DNA from 2 places in the Thioclava sp. 'Guangxiensis' genome. Region 2 is predicted to be linked to the other one. Evidence: riboswitches for the same ligand, from Rfam matches in the RefSeq annotation. Region 2 holds a riboswitch; the other holds the start of a gene.
What was found. Region 2 has a riboswitch for cobalamin ahead of ABEB22_RS11890 (energy-coupling factor ABC transporter permease). Riboswitches for the same ligand answer to the same signal wherever they lie in the genome.
Positions count from the first base shown of each region.

Region 1: another riboswitch for cobalamin. It lies ahead of ABEB22_RS18810 (ABC transporter substrate-binding protein); the one in region 2 lies ahead of ABEB22_RS11890 (energy-coupling factor ABC transporter permease).

Region 1 is NZ_CP155824.1:317,442-323,979, reverse strand. Features, by position in the region: partial or broken gene ABEB22_RS18820 (ABC transporter ATP-binding protein) at 176-691, opposite strand; gene ABEB22_RS18815 (iron chelate uptake ABC transporter family permease subunit) at 691-1,713, opposite strand; gene ABEB22_RS18810 (ABC transporter substrate-binding protein) at 1,710-2,714, opposite strand; cobalamin riboswitch at 2,801-2,990, opposite strand; gene ABEB22_RS18805 (sugar dehydrogenase complex small subunit) at 3,341-3,922, shown strand; gene ABEB22_RS18800 (GMC family oxidoreductase) at 3,961-5,550, shown strand; gene ABEB22_RS18795 (c-type cytochrome) at 5,554-6,538, shown strand, end outside.
Region 2 is NZ_CP155822.1:2,401,437-2,407,974, reverse strand. Features, by position in the region: gene ABEB22_RS11900 (STAS domain-containing protein) at 1-285, opposite strand, end outside; gene cobF (precorrin-6A synthase (deacetylating)) at 742-1,497, opposite strand; gene ABEB22_RS11890 (energy-coupling factor ABC transporter permease) at 1,603-2,268, opposite strand; cobalamin riboswitch at 2,322-2,534, opposite strand; gene cobA (uroporphyrinogen-III C-methyltransferase) at 2,608-3,336, opposite strand; gene ABEB22_RS11880 (cobyrinate a,c-diamide synthase) at 3,333-4,637, opposite strand; gene cobM (precorrin-4 C(11)-methyltransferase) at 4,634-5,419, opposite strand; gene ABEB22_RS11870 (cobalamin biosynthesis protein) at 5,416-5,790, opposite strand; gene cbiE (precorrin-6y C5,15-methyltransferase (decarboxylating) subunit CbiE) at 5,787-6,538, opposite strand, start outside.

The sequences.
Region 1 (6,538 bases), on a different replicon from region 2:
AACTCTCGCGCAAATTGTCGGGCGAGAGCACCTCGGCAGGGGGACCTATCGCCTTGAGCCGCCCGCCCTCCAAGAGCGCCACCCGATCACAGGAGAACGCATGGTTGAGATCATGGAGCGCGATCACCCGGCTGACGGGCAGGCTCCGCACAAGGGCCAGAAGTGCCAGCTGGTGGCGGATATCAAGATGGTTGGTGGGCTCGTCAAGCAGCAAAAGCGCAGGCGACTGGGCCAATGCGCGGGCGATGTGGACCCGCTGGCGCTCGCCTCCCGAAAGCGTGTGCCACAACCGGTCCTCGCGCCCTGCCATATCGACCGCCGAGAGAGCGCGGGTCACCGCCTCGCTATCGCGCATGCTCCAGCCCCGCAAGGGTGACAGGAAGGGGATACGCCCCAGCTCGACCGCCTCACGCACCCGCAGCCGGTCGGTGGTCTCGGCCTGTTGTTCGACCAGCGCGATCTGGCGGGCCCGCACCTGCGCGCCCAGTTCCACCAGCGGCCTGTCCTGCCAAAGCACCCTGCCCCCAGAAGGCTTTCCCAAACCCGCCATCATCCGCATCAACGTAGACTTTCCCGAGCCGTTCGGCCCGATCAGCCCCAGATATTCACCCTCCCCGACCGTCAGCGAGATCCCGTGCAGGATCTCGACCCGATGCGCCTTAGCCTGCAGGTTTTCCACGCGCAGCACCATCAGCGCGCCCCCCGCATCAGGATCAGCGCGAAAGCGGGCGCCCCGATCAACGCGGTCACCACCCCGATGGGCAGAACCTGCCCCGGCACGATGATGCGCGAGACAATATCGGCGAGAACCAGAAACACCGCCCCCGCCAGCGCCGAGGCCGGCACAAGGCGCTGGTGGCGGGTGCCCACCAGAAAGCGCATCGCATGGGGCACCACCAACCCGACAAAACCGATGGCACCCACTTTCGACACCAAAACCCCTATCATCACTGCGGTCGCGGTGATCAGGATCCCGCGCGTTTTGGGCACATTGATCCCCAACGATGCCGCACTCTCGGCCCCGAAGGTGAAGGCATCGAGCGCATGTCGGTGCCAGAGGCAGACGAGCGCGCCGAGGCAGGTCACCACAACGGCGGGGAGCACATCCTCCCAGCGCACACCCGAGAGGTTGCCCATCAGCCAGAACATGATACCGCGCGCCTGTTCGGCATTTGCCGAGCGCGCGATGATGAAAGCGGTGAGCGCATTGAACATCTGGCTGCCTGCAATCCCGGCAAGGATGATCGCGGCCGCCCCGCTGGTGCCGCGCGCCGTGCCGGGGATGGCATGAGCCAGCGCAACCACGGCAGCAAAGGCCGCAAGCGCCCCGATCAGCGCGCCTGCCGACATGCTGAGCGCCCCCGCCCCGAACCCCGCGATACTTACCAGCACCGCGCCGGTGGAAGCGCCCGCCGAGAGCCCCATCAGATAGGGATCGGCCAGCGGATTACGCAACAGCGCCTGAAGCACGACCCCCGTCAGCGCCAGCCCCGCCCCGCAGCTGGCCGCCACAATCGCGCGGGGCAGCCGGTAGGACCAGATGATACCCGCATCGATCCGGTCCACCGGATAGCCCGCCTGCCAAAGATGGTTGGCGAGCACCCTCGCGACCGAAGCCAGCGGCAGCCGCGTCTCGCCAATGGCCGCCCCGGCCAGCAGGGTCAGCGCGAGAACGATCAGCCCCGCACCCCATAAAAGCGCCTTCCGGCTCATTGGAAAGTCATACCCGCCAGTGCATCGGACAGGCTGTCGAGCCCGTAGATCGTGCGCAGGGTCGCGCTCATGGCATGGGCGTCCATCACCACGATATGCCCTTCGCGCACCGCTTTCATCTGCCGTGTCACCGGATCGCTGCGCAGGAATTTCAGCTTTTCCTCGACATCATCGGCGGGGAAACGGCGGCGGTCCATCTTGGCGATCACCAGCACATCGGGGTCGGCCTTGGCGATACTCTCCCAGCCGACCGTGGGCCATTCCTCGTCGGATTTCACCACGTTGGTAAGGCCGAGCGCGCGCATCATATAGCCCGGCGCACCAAGCTGGCCCGCCATGTAGGGATCGAGCGCGATATCGGCGGAGGAGAACCAGAAGGCCGCTTTCAAGCCCTTCGGCAGATCCAGCGCCTTGGCCCGTGCCACGGCGCGCGCCTCGGTCGCCTGCAGATCGTCGACCAGCGTCTCGCCCCTGTCGGCGACATCGAAGATCTCGGCCAGCTGGCGGATGCCCTTATAGACCTGCACGGGATCAAAGGCGCCTACCCGCGTGCCATCGCCGCCGGTGCTGTTGTCCTTGGTGTCACAATCGGCGGGAAGGATATAGGTATTGATCCCCAGATCTGCGAACTGCTCACGGGTGCCCACCACACCATTGGGACCGACATGCCATTCATATTGCACGGCAACCAGATCGGGTTTACGGGCCACGACGCTCTCGAAGCTCGGATCATTATCGGCCAAACGCGGGATCTGTGCATTGACCTCGGCATAGCGCGGCAGCACCTTGTTGAACCAGACCGAGGTGCCCTTCACCCGATCCGCAAGCCCCAGCGAATAGAGGATCTCGGTGGCCGACTGACCGATCGTCACCGCGCGCTCGGGGGCCGCCTCGAAGCGGACCTTACGACCACAATTTTCTATCTGCAGCGGATAATGCGTCTGCGCGGAGGCCGAGACCGCACCCAGCAATGAGGCCACGGCCAGTATCATGCATTTCATCAGTTCCGTCCTTATCGAAAGGAGCGGAAAGCGCCATAAAGGACAGGGGCCGGAGACCCCGCCTGCCCTACCGACACACCCCGTCCGGTTAACATCTTCAGGCCGGCAGGTCTCCTGACTGGCGCCTCAACGCGTCTTTGCCCTTCCCGGACCGATGGCCCAGTGGTGTTGCAAAGGCGCTCTTCGCCTACAGTTGCGGGGGCAGTTCCGGTTGCCGCCGGAGCGGTGCGGATTCCCTATTATATCCTCGCGGATACCGGTGAGGTGGTTTTGCATCCTCCCCCGCCGAGGTCAAGCGATGCCACGCGACGAATTTCTGGCAGCCAGAGCGCGACGTAGCGTTACCTGTGCCTCGGCAGGTTACCCGAAGGCGCATTGAGCGCCATTCAAGACCGAGCATAATCGACCGTTTTCAAGGATTTTCACACCAGCGGGAGATAATGCGCCATTATAGCTGTTTCCGGAATACACCATTCATAAGCACGCACATGATCAGCGCCAATGGTTTGCATACAAACGCATACAAAAGCCCGACTCGAAATTTGCTTGCCCGAAGCCGCACTGTTTCACGGTCCAGCCATTTCGCGACGCGGCCTATCTGAAATATTAGTGAGGAGTTTCACGTTTTGAACAAGACCAAATGTCGCACCGATAAAGCCGAGGGTCCGGCTGCGTCGAAAGAGCTTTCCGGCATGGACCGACGCAACTTCTTGATCACCTCTGCGGTCGCGGGATTTGTGGCGGCATCGGGCACCGGACTGGGCCTGAGCCGTGCAATGGCGGCCACCGCGGACGGGGCGGCGGGTTTTGGCACGATCAGCGCTTTCGTGACCCGGCAGAAGGGCTTCGACCCCAAGCTGGTCGAGCGCGCCTATGACCAGCTGGTCGAGCTGGATCCGAGCTTCGACACCAAGGTCGTTGCCCTGTCGGATGCGATCAAATCCGCCGATGTCGAGGATATCGACGCCTTCCTTGCAACCAGTCCCGATCAGGATCTGCGCGAGACCATGACCACGATCACCGCCGTCTGGTATCTGGGCTATACCGGCACGCCCGATCCGTCGCAGGAAAAGGATGACGCGAAATTCGTCACCTATCGCGATGCGCTGATGTGGAAGCCCACCGGCAATACCACTCCGATCCCGACCTACTCGCAGCACAAGCAGAATTACTGGGCCGAGCCGCCCACCGCTGACGACATCAAGTGATCGCGCTGTAACTATTTTAGAAATCTGGACTATACCCAATGGCTAATGACTATGATGCCGATGTGATTGTCATCGGTTCCGGCACGGTAGGGGCGAATGCCGCCTACGAGCTGGCCAAGCAAGGCAAATCCGTTCTGATGCTCGAGGCGGGCGTGCGCATTCCGCGCTGGCGTCTGATCGAAGCCTTCCGCAATTCTCCCCGCCGCACCGATTATAACGGCCCCTATCCGGACGAGCCCTGGGCGCATACGTCGGCCTCGCATGACTATGTCGAGAATGATGGCGACTTCCCGATGATCGCCAACTTCCTCAAACTGGTAGGCGGCTCGACATGGCACTGGGGCGGCGCGACATGGCGCTTCATCCCCGATGATTTCAAGATGCAGTCCACCTATGGCGTGGGCCGCGACTGGCCTATCGAATATAGCGATCTCGAGCCGTGGTATGTGAAGGCCGAATACGAGATTGGCGTCGCAGGCAATATGAAGGAAGACCAGTCTGGCGTGCGCAAAGGCGAGACATGGCCTCCGCGCTCCAAAGATTTCCCGATGCCCGCGCAGAAAAACAGCTACATGCTGGACACCTTCAAAAGCCGGATCGAGCCTCTGGGCTTTGATGTGGTGGCCGAGCCCTCGGCCATGATGAGCGGTAATTACCGTGGCCGTCCGGGCTGTGTAGGCAACAACAACTGCGCCCCTGTCTGCCCGATCGGCGCGAATTATTCCGGCGTCTTCCACGCCGATCTCGCCGTCGAGGCGGGCGTCAAGCTGATGACCAACACCACCGTGACCCAGATCGAGAAAGGTCCAGATGGCAAGATTGCCGCCGTCAAATGGAAATCGTCCAAAGGGGACGAAGGCCGCTTGACCGCGAAGGTCTTCGTGCTGGCCGCCCATGGCTATGAAAGCGCCAAGCTGATGATCACCTCCGAGGTCGGCAATTCCAGCGATATGGTCGGGCGCAACCTGATGCCACACCTTGGCCTGGGCTTTGACTTCTTCTCGGAAGATCCGGTCTGGCCGGGCCGTGGCCCGATCCAGCAAGGCGCGATCTTCAGCTATCGCGACGGCCCGACACGTTCGCAGCATTCGGGCATGAAACACGCGGTCAACAACTTCGTCCCGAACGAGGCGATGACCAAACGCCTGCTGAAAAAAGGCGTTCTGGGCTCCGAGCTGGACGCGCGCATCAAACATGACAGCGCCCGCTATATGAGCCTCTATTCGATGTTCGAGACGCTGCCTGATCCGGCCAACCGCGTGCAACCGGGGCCGCATAAGGACGCGCTCGGCCAACCCAATTTGCGCATCACCTATGCGGTGGACGACTACGCCCGTGGCGCGATCGACCCCTGTATCAACGACTATCAGCAGTTTGTCAGCGCGATGAATGGCGAGGTGCTCAACATGTCACGCGATCTGGCCAACCATGACCATATCATGGGCACGGTCATCATGGGCGACAAGGCAACGGACTCGGTCGTGGACAAGGACTGCCGCAGCTGGGATCACGAGAACCTCTTCGTGGTCAGCACCGGTAACCTGCCCTCCTCGTCGGTGGTCAACCCGACGCTGACCGCCGTGGCGCTGGCAATCCGCGCCGCCGACACCATCGCGAAGGAGGTCTGAGCCATGCGTCTGCTTACTCTTGCAACGGTGTTTACGGCTCTGGCCACCAGCGCCTTCGCGCAATCGGATGCCGATCTGGTGAAACAGGGCGAATATATCGCCCGCGCCGCCGACTGCACCGCCTGCCACACCGCGCCCGTCGATGGCAAACCCTTCTCGGGCGGCTACAAGATCTCCTCGCCGATGGGGCCGATCATCGCCACCAATATCACGCCTTCCAGGGACTATGGCATAGGCACCTGGTCCGAGGACGAATTCGCCAAGGCCATCCGTCAGGGTGTGACGCCCGATGGCACCCATCTCTATCCGGCCATGCCCTACCCATCCTATGCCAAGATGACGGATGCGGATGTGAAGGCGCTCTATACCTACCTGATGCAGGGCGTTGATCCGGTGGATGCAGCCCCTGCCGAGAAAACCGACCTGCCCTTCCCCTTCAACCAGCGCGCGCTGATGATCGGCTGGAACATGCTCTTCTCGCCCAAGCCTGGCTGGACGGCACCGGACGGCCTGTCGGATCAGGAAGCACGCGGCGCCTATCTGGTGGATGCGCTCGAACATTGCAGCACCTGCCACACCCCGCGCGGGCTGATGATGAACGAGAAACAGTCCGACTATCTGGGCGGTGGCTCGCTGGGCAGCTGGCGTGCCCCCAATATCACGCCCGACAAGGCCACCGGGATTGGCGACTGGTCGAACGAGGATATCGTCGCCTATCTGAAAAACGGCTTTGCCAAAGGGCATGGATCGGCCGCAGGGCCTATGGCCGAAGCGGTGGAACATTCACTGAGCAAGCTGCAGGAGGATGATCTCGAGGCGATCGCGGCCTATCTCAAGAAAGTGCCTGCGGTGCAATCGGCCATTGATGTGGCGGCCTCCCCCGCCGTGCAGGAAGTGCCGATCACGAGCTACGAGACCGCCGATTGGCAGGGCAATCCCGACCATGCCGATGCACTGGCCGATCACAGCACGACCGATGGGGCGAAGC
Region 2 (6,538 bases):
GATATCGACCCAGACACCATCCGGATCGCGTTTGAGCTGGTCATCGGTGAGCGCGGACTGCGCAAGTATCGCGGGCACAGGAGAGGTATCCTCCAGCGTGACCTGAAGCCGCGCCTTGCGGAGCTGCGCCGTGCGGAAGGCCGCGATCAGCACCGACATTCCTGCCATGTCGCAGGCCGTCCATCGGGCGGTCTCCAGGCGGATGGACGCACCAGCGACAAGTGCCTTGTCGAGCTGGCTGGCGACGGCCTTGGCATTGGCAATCGTGATCTCGCTGACCATCATGTGAGAAATTACTCTTCTGGGTTGCATCATCCAGCAAGAGATCGCCCCAAAGAATTAACGGAGAGCTAAATACGCCACAAAACCTGACGGCTTAATTAAAAAGCTATGAAAATTCAGGGCTGGTGTCGCGACAGGAAGGGCCGGTGGACAGGTCCCGGAATGCATCAATCACAGTGGCTGCGGATCGCTGCGCCAAGCCCAGATACGGCATAATGAAATCTTCATGCCAGAAAGCTGCTCGTCATCAATCTATTTCTTAGATGTATCTGATATCCTTATCAGAAATTCGATCGCATGTCTATTGCCCGTTGTGCATATCTACCGCGCGCAAACGTGAGTTGTGCGCCAGCACCAAGCCCGTATAACCGACGCAACCTTCGACGTTGTAGAAGGCGTAACGAGTGACCTTTTCTTGCTGTTCGCGCACCACTCCCTGGCCGCGCGCGCCCCGATGTCTTATCGGGATTTTCTCAACAGATAGATATCCATGATCCAGCCATGGCGGTGGCGGGCCTCGGCCCGCGCGGTCAGGATTCGCTCCGAGACCTCGGCAAGCGGGCCGGACAACCGCAGCTCTTCCGCCATTCCGGCATAGGCCGACCACCAGATCTCCACCCCCTCCGGATCGATCGCGGTGAAGGCCCCACCCTCGTCGAGCATGACCACGACACTCTCGGCGCCCTCGGGCCAGCCGTTATGGCGCAGATTGCGCCCCGTAGTGATGGTCACCGGCCCGCCGACCGTATTGAGCGGGATGGCATGGCCCGCCGTCATCGCCTGAATGGCCGTAATTCCGGGAATGACGCGAAGCTCGAGCGGCATCCGCGCGGCCACCCGTTCGGCCAGCCGGAGCGTGCTGTCATAGAGCGATGGATCCCCCCAGACGAGAAAGCCCGCGCGCCCGCCTTGCGGGAGAGCGGCGCGCAACTCCTCTTCCCAGATCCTCGCGATGGCGTCATGCCAATCCGCCACGCGGCGCTGGTAATCGGGTTCGGACGCATCGCGCACCGGAAGGGTGAACTCGCGCAGCGCAGGCCCGCTATCGGGCAATACACGCGCGCAAATCGCGCGTCGTGCCTGTGCCAGATCATCCTTTGCTGCACCCTTGAGCGGGATCAGGATCACCTCGCAGGCTTTCATCTCTTCGATGGCCTGAAGCGTCAGATGGTCAGGGTTACCGGCCCCGATCCCGATCAGAGAGATTGCCCACATTACCGCCCCCAGACGTTTCGCAGAAAAAGAACCGCAAAAGAAAACCGCAGCCCGTGACAGGCTGCGGTCGGATCCTTAGCAGGTGCGCCAGGGCTGTGCCAGCACTCAGGCGGAATAGACGCGTGCGAGGACGAAGCGGTTGCGCCCCAGCGCCTTGGCACCGGCCAGCACGGCCAGATCGATGAGCGGCTCGACCAGCACGACCGACATATAGGCGATGCCGAAGGTGCCGACATTGGCCAGCGTTGCAACCGACACACCCTCACCGTAAAGCACCCAGAACGCGACCCATGCGATTACCCCGCCCTGATAGGCCGTCGAAAGCGCAAGCGCCTGTTTATAGGTGATATCGGCATAGGCGGTATCGGGGGCGATCAGGCGTTGGGCCAGCGCCTGAAGCGCGAAGAGCGGCACCAGAAGCGTGGTGACATTCATCGCATATTGCGGCAGATCCTGCGGCTCGAAGAACAGCCCCTGCGTCAGAAGCCCCAGCGCCAGGCCAATGGCCGCCGGCACGAAGCCCAGCATCAGAAACAGCGTGGAACCGAGGATCAGATGGACCTCAGACACGCCCGCCGGATGATGCGGCAGGATCTGGAACGAGACGAAAACCGCAGCGGTTGCGGCCGCGGCACGGGCCGCCATCATCGGCAGCTCTCCGGTTTTGAGCGTCCTGACCCCCTCATGGGCGACATAAGTGGCGGCACCTGCGGCGGTGGCGTAGCTCAGAAGAAGTTTGGCACCATGCACGATGCCCGGTTCGATATGCATATACGTTCTCCCTGCCGTCGACCCCGACGGCATTTATGGTGACTGACGACGGGCCAGCGGCCCATATCCACGGCAGGTCTCCTGACTCGCGACTCGTCACCTGCATGCCGCCTTCCCCCTTGCGGAGTGGCATTCCGGAGCAGGCTCACCGCTTACAGTTGCGGGGGCAGTTCCGGATTTGGCGCCTGATGGCTACACCGCACCGGATTCCCTTTTCATCCGGCAGCACCTCTCGGCCACCGGAAACCGTGGGATCACTCTTGGCGAACGCGGTCGTTAGGTCAAGCCGCGCGAAGCGGAAGCGCAGAAATTGGCACAGCCGGACAAGAATTGGCCCGTTCAGGCCAGCGCGCCATAGAAGATCAGCGCGGGCTTGACTGGAATCGCGCCACTCGCGGCCTGTTCGGTGATCTGGGCCGCCAGCTCGCGCATTGTCCCACGCCAGATCACCTCGTCGGGATGGGAAATCGATTCCGCCATCATGGCCGGCGTTTCGAGGCTCAGCCCCGCAGCCTCCAGCCGCTGTGCCAGCGCCACAAAGGTGCGCCGCGCCATATAGACCGCCGTGACCGCCTGCGCATCGGCCAGTGCCGCCATGTTCAACTCCTCGGGCAGCGCACCCGTGACGTCATGGCCGGTCACGAATTGCAGTCTGCGCGCGGTCAGCCGTCGCGTGAGCGGGATCTGTGCCGCCGCCGCTGCCGCCGAGGCCGCCGTCACCCCCGGGATGATCTCGAACCCGATCCCCGCCGCACGACAGGCGCTCAGCTCTTCCTCGAGCCGCCCGAAAATGCCGCCATCGCCCGATTTCAGCCGCACGACCCTGCCGCCCGCGCGGGCATGATCGACCAGAAGCTGGCTGACATGGTCCTGTTTTGGCGACGGACGTCCGGCCCGTTTGCCCACGCCGATCAGATCGCATTCGGGCCGCGCCAGATCGAGGATCGGACCGGCAGAGAGATCGTCGAAGAGGATCGCATCGGCCTGCCGGATACGCTCGGCCCCGCGCAGGGTCAGAAGTTCGGGATCCCCCGGACCGGAAGAGACGAAACTGACGAACCCGCTCATATATCCTCCGCAATCAGATGGAAGAAGGTGCCCGTGACATAACCCCTGCGCGATCCGGTTTCCACCACCGAAAGACCGGCCGCATCGGTCACGCTGGCCAGAGGCGCATCGGGCTGCGACAGGATGGACGAGAAATGGAACTCGTGCCCGCGCAGCGCCATGCCTTCGGCCTGCCCCGGAATGGGCGCCAGAAGCCGCGCGTGACGATAGCCCAGATGCATCTTACGTTTGGCATAGGAGGTCTCGAGCCCCAGAAGCCCCGCCATCGCGTGGCGTGTTCCGTCCTTGTCGACCAGCCCCTGCCCCAGCACCATATAGCCGCCGCATTCGCCATGCACGGGACGGGTCTGCGCGAAGTCGCGAAGCCCCTTCAGGAAGCTCGCCTTTCCGGCAAGCCGCCCCGCATGGAGTTCGGGATAGCCGCCCGGGAGCCAGACACAATCGGCCGTCGGGTCGGGTGACTGGTCCTCGAGCGGCGAGAAGAAACCGATCTCCGCACCGGCCTGCCGCCAGCCGTCCAGAAGATGAGGATAGAGGAAGGAAAAGGCCTGATCGCGGGCGATGGCAATGCGCTGGCCGGGGGGCGTGAGCGGAGCCGCAGCACCCGCAAGCGCGCGTGTGGGCGCGGCTTGCGCGCGTAGCGCCGCAAGGTCGAGATGCCCTGCCACCAGATCGGCCATCGCCTCGATCTGCGCGTCAAGCTCGGGCCGCTCGGAGGCCTGCACGAGCCCCAGATGGCGCGAGGGCATCTCGAGATCCTTCAGGCGCGGCAGGCATCCGAGGCAGGCAATGCCAGCCTCGGCCAGCCCCTCGCGGACCATCATCTCGTGGCGCGGGCTGGCCACGCGATTGACCACGGCCCCTGCGATCTTGACCTCGGGACGCAGCCGCGCGAACCCCAAGGCGACCGCGCCCACCGATTGCGCCTGCCCGCCCGCATCGATCACCAGCACCACCGGCCAGCCTGTCAGCACCGATAGATCCGCGGCACTGCCACGCGCGGTGGCCCCGGTTTGCGCGACCCCGTCAAAGAGCCCCATCGCCCCTTCGGCAATCACCAGATCCGCCCCTTCGGCGCCCGCAATGATCCGCGCCATCACCCCCTCGGGCATCGCCCAGCTGTCGAGATTGGCCGAAGGCAGGCCGGACGCCACCAGATGGAAGCCCGGATCGATATAATCCGGCCCCGCCTTGAAGGAACGGACCCCGACACCCGCACGGTGATAGGCGCGCAGCAGGCCCAGAGTGAGCGTGGTCTTACCGGTGCCTGACCCAGTGGCCGAGATGATGAGCCCGTTCATTCAGTTCCCTCCGGAAAACGCGGATCGGTCCCTACGGGGCGGTAGCGGCGGTCGTAATCGCCGGCATAGAGACGGCTCTCGTCAAACCCCTCCTGCGCCAGCGCCCGTCCCACCAGAATAAGCGCGGTGCGCCCCCGCATGCCCTCCGATGCCACAAGCACTGTGCCGAGCGTGGCGCGCACAATCTTCTGGTCGGGCCAGCTCGCGCGCCAGACGACGGCCAGCGGACAGTCCGCGCCATAAAGCGGCAAGAGCCGCGCGACGACTTCCTCGAGCACATGCACCGAGAGATGGATCGCGAGCGTCGCGCCGGTTGCCGCGAAATTCTCGAGCGTCTCGGTGTCGGGCATGGGGGAGGCCCGCCCCGAGGTCCGCGTGAGCACCAGCGATTGCGCGACGCCGGGCAGGGTCAGCTCGGTGCCGAGCGCGGCAGAAGCGGCCGCAAAACTGGGGACACCGGGGCAAATCTCGTAGGGAATGCCCTCGGCCCGCAGACGACGCAGTTGCTCGCCCATTGCCGAATAGACCGACAGATCCCCCGAATGGAGCCGCGCCACATCCTGCCCCGCCTGATGGGCGTGGCGGATCTCGGTCATGATCTCGTCAAGCGACAGAGGGGCGGTGTTGATGATGCGCGCCCCTGACGGGCAATGCACCAGCAGCGCCTCGGGCACCAGCGATCCGGCATAGAGACAGACAGGCGCCCGCGCGATCAGATCGCGCCCGCGCAGGGTGATCAGATCGGCCGCACCGGGGCCTGCGCCGATGAAATGGACGGTCATGGGTGATCCTCTTCGAGTGGTCCGGTGTCATATTGTCCGGCAAGCGCCGTCGTGATCGTGCCGCAGGGCGAGACCTTGCGGGGGGACAGGATCCGCGCGCCCACGCCGGCAGCCCCGAGCGCCAGTGCCTCGGCCACCGAGCCCGTGCCGAATGCGTTCATGATGCGGGAGGACACCGTGGGGGTCTGCACTCCGCGCAAGGCCGCACGCGGCAGGAGGCGCAGCGGGATTCCCTGTGCGGTGAGTGCCGGATGCGCGCCCTTATCCCCCAGCACGGCCAGCAGATCGACCGGCCCCGCATCGGCAATTGCCTGCGCCAGTGCCTCCGCCGTCGCCTCCCTGCGCAGCCCGATACCCAGCACGCGGCTCATCGCGTCACACTCCATTGCAGGATCGGGCGGGCGCGGTCCCAGCCCCGCATGCGCCCCAAGGGAGCATTCTCGGCCAGCTCGATCCGCAGGAGCGTTCCGCCACGCTCGGCCTGCAATCCGAGGTAAAGCGCCTCGCTTTCCAGCGTCACCGCGTTACCGGTGACCCGTGTGCCTTGCGGGAGCCGCTCCCAGAGCGCGGCAAACCCCTCGCGCGTAAGCCCGCCGCCGATGAACACCGCATCGGGACGCACTTCAGGCAGCGTTTCGGGCCAGTGGCCCTGAAGCACATCGATCCGGTGATCGATCCCGAATTTCATCGCGTTCTCGGTAATCTGGCCGAGCCTGTCGGCGCGCGGCTCGAGAGCTGCGGCCCGCCCGCCCGCCAGCGCCCATTCGACAGATATCGAGCCAGAACCCGCGCCGAGATCCCACAGATATTCGCCCTGACGAGGCGAAAGCGCCGATAGCGTCAATGCCCTGACGGGGCGTTTGGTGATCTGGCCATGATGGGTGAAGAGGCTATCGTCGAGCCCGAAGCCACGCGGCAGACTGGGCCCGCCCTGCGCCGAAATCGCCACCAGAACAGGTTGCCCGAACTCTCCGGTGACCGCATCCGCTAGCAGATCGCGGCGGATCTCGCGCGGTCCGCCGATCGCCTCGAAGACATGGAGTGTCGAGGCACCAAAGCCCAGAGTGTCGAGATAGGCCCCGAGTTCGGCCACCTGCGCCCCGCCCCGCAGGGTCACGA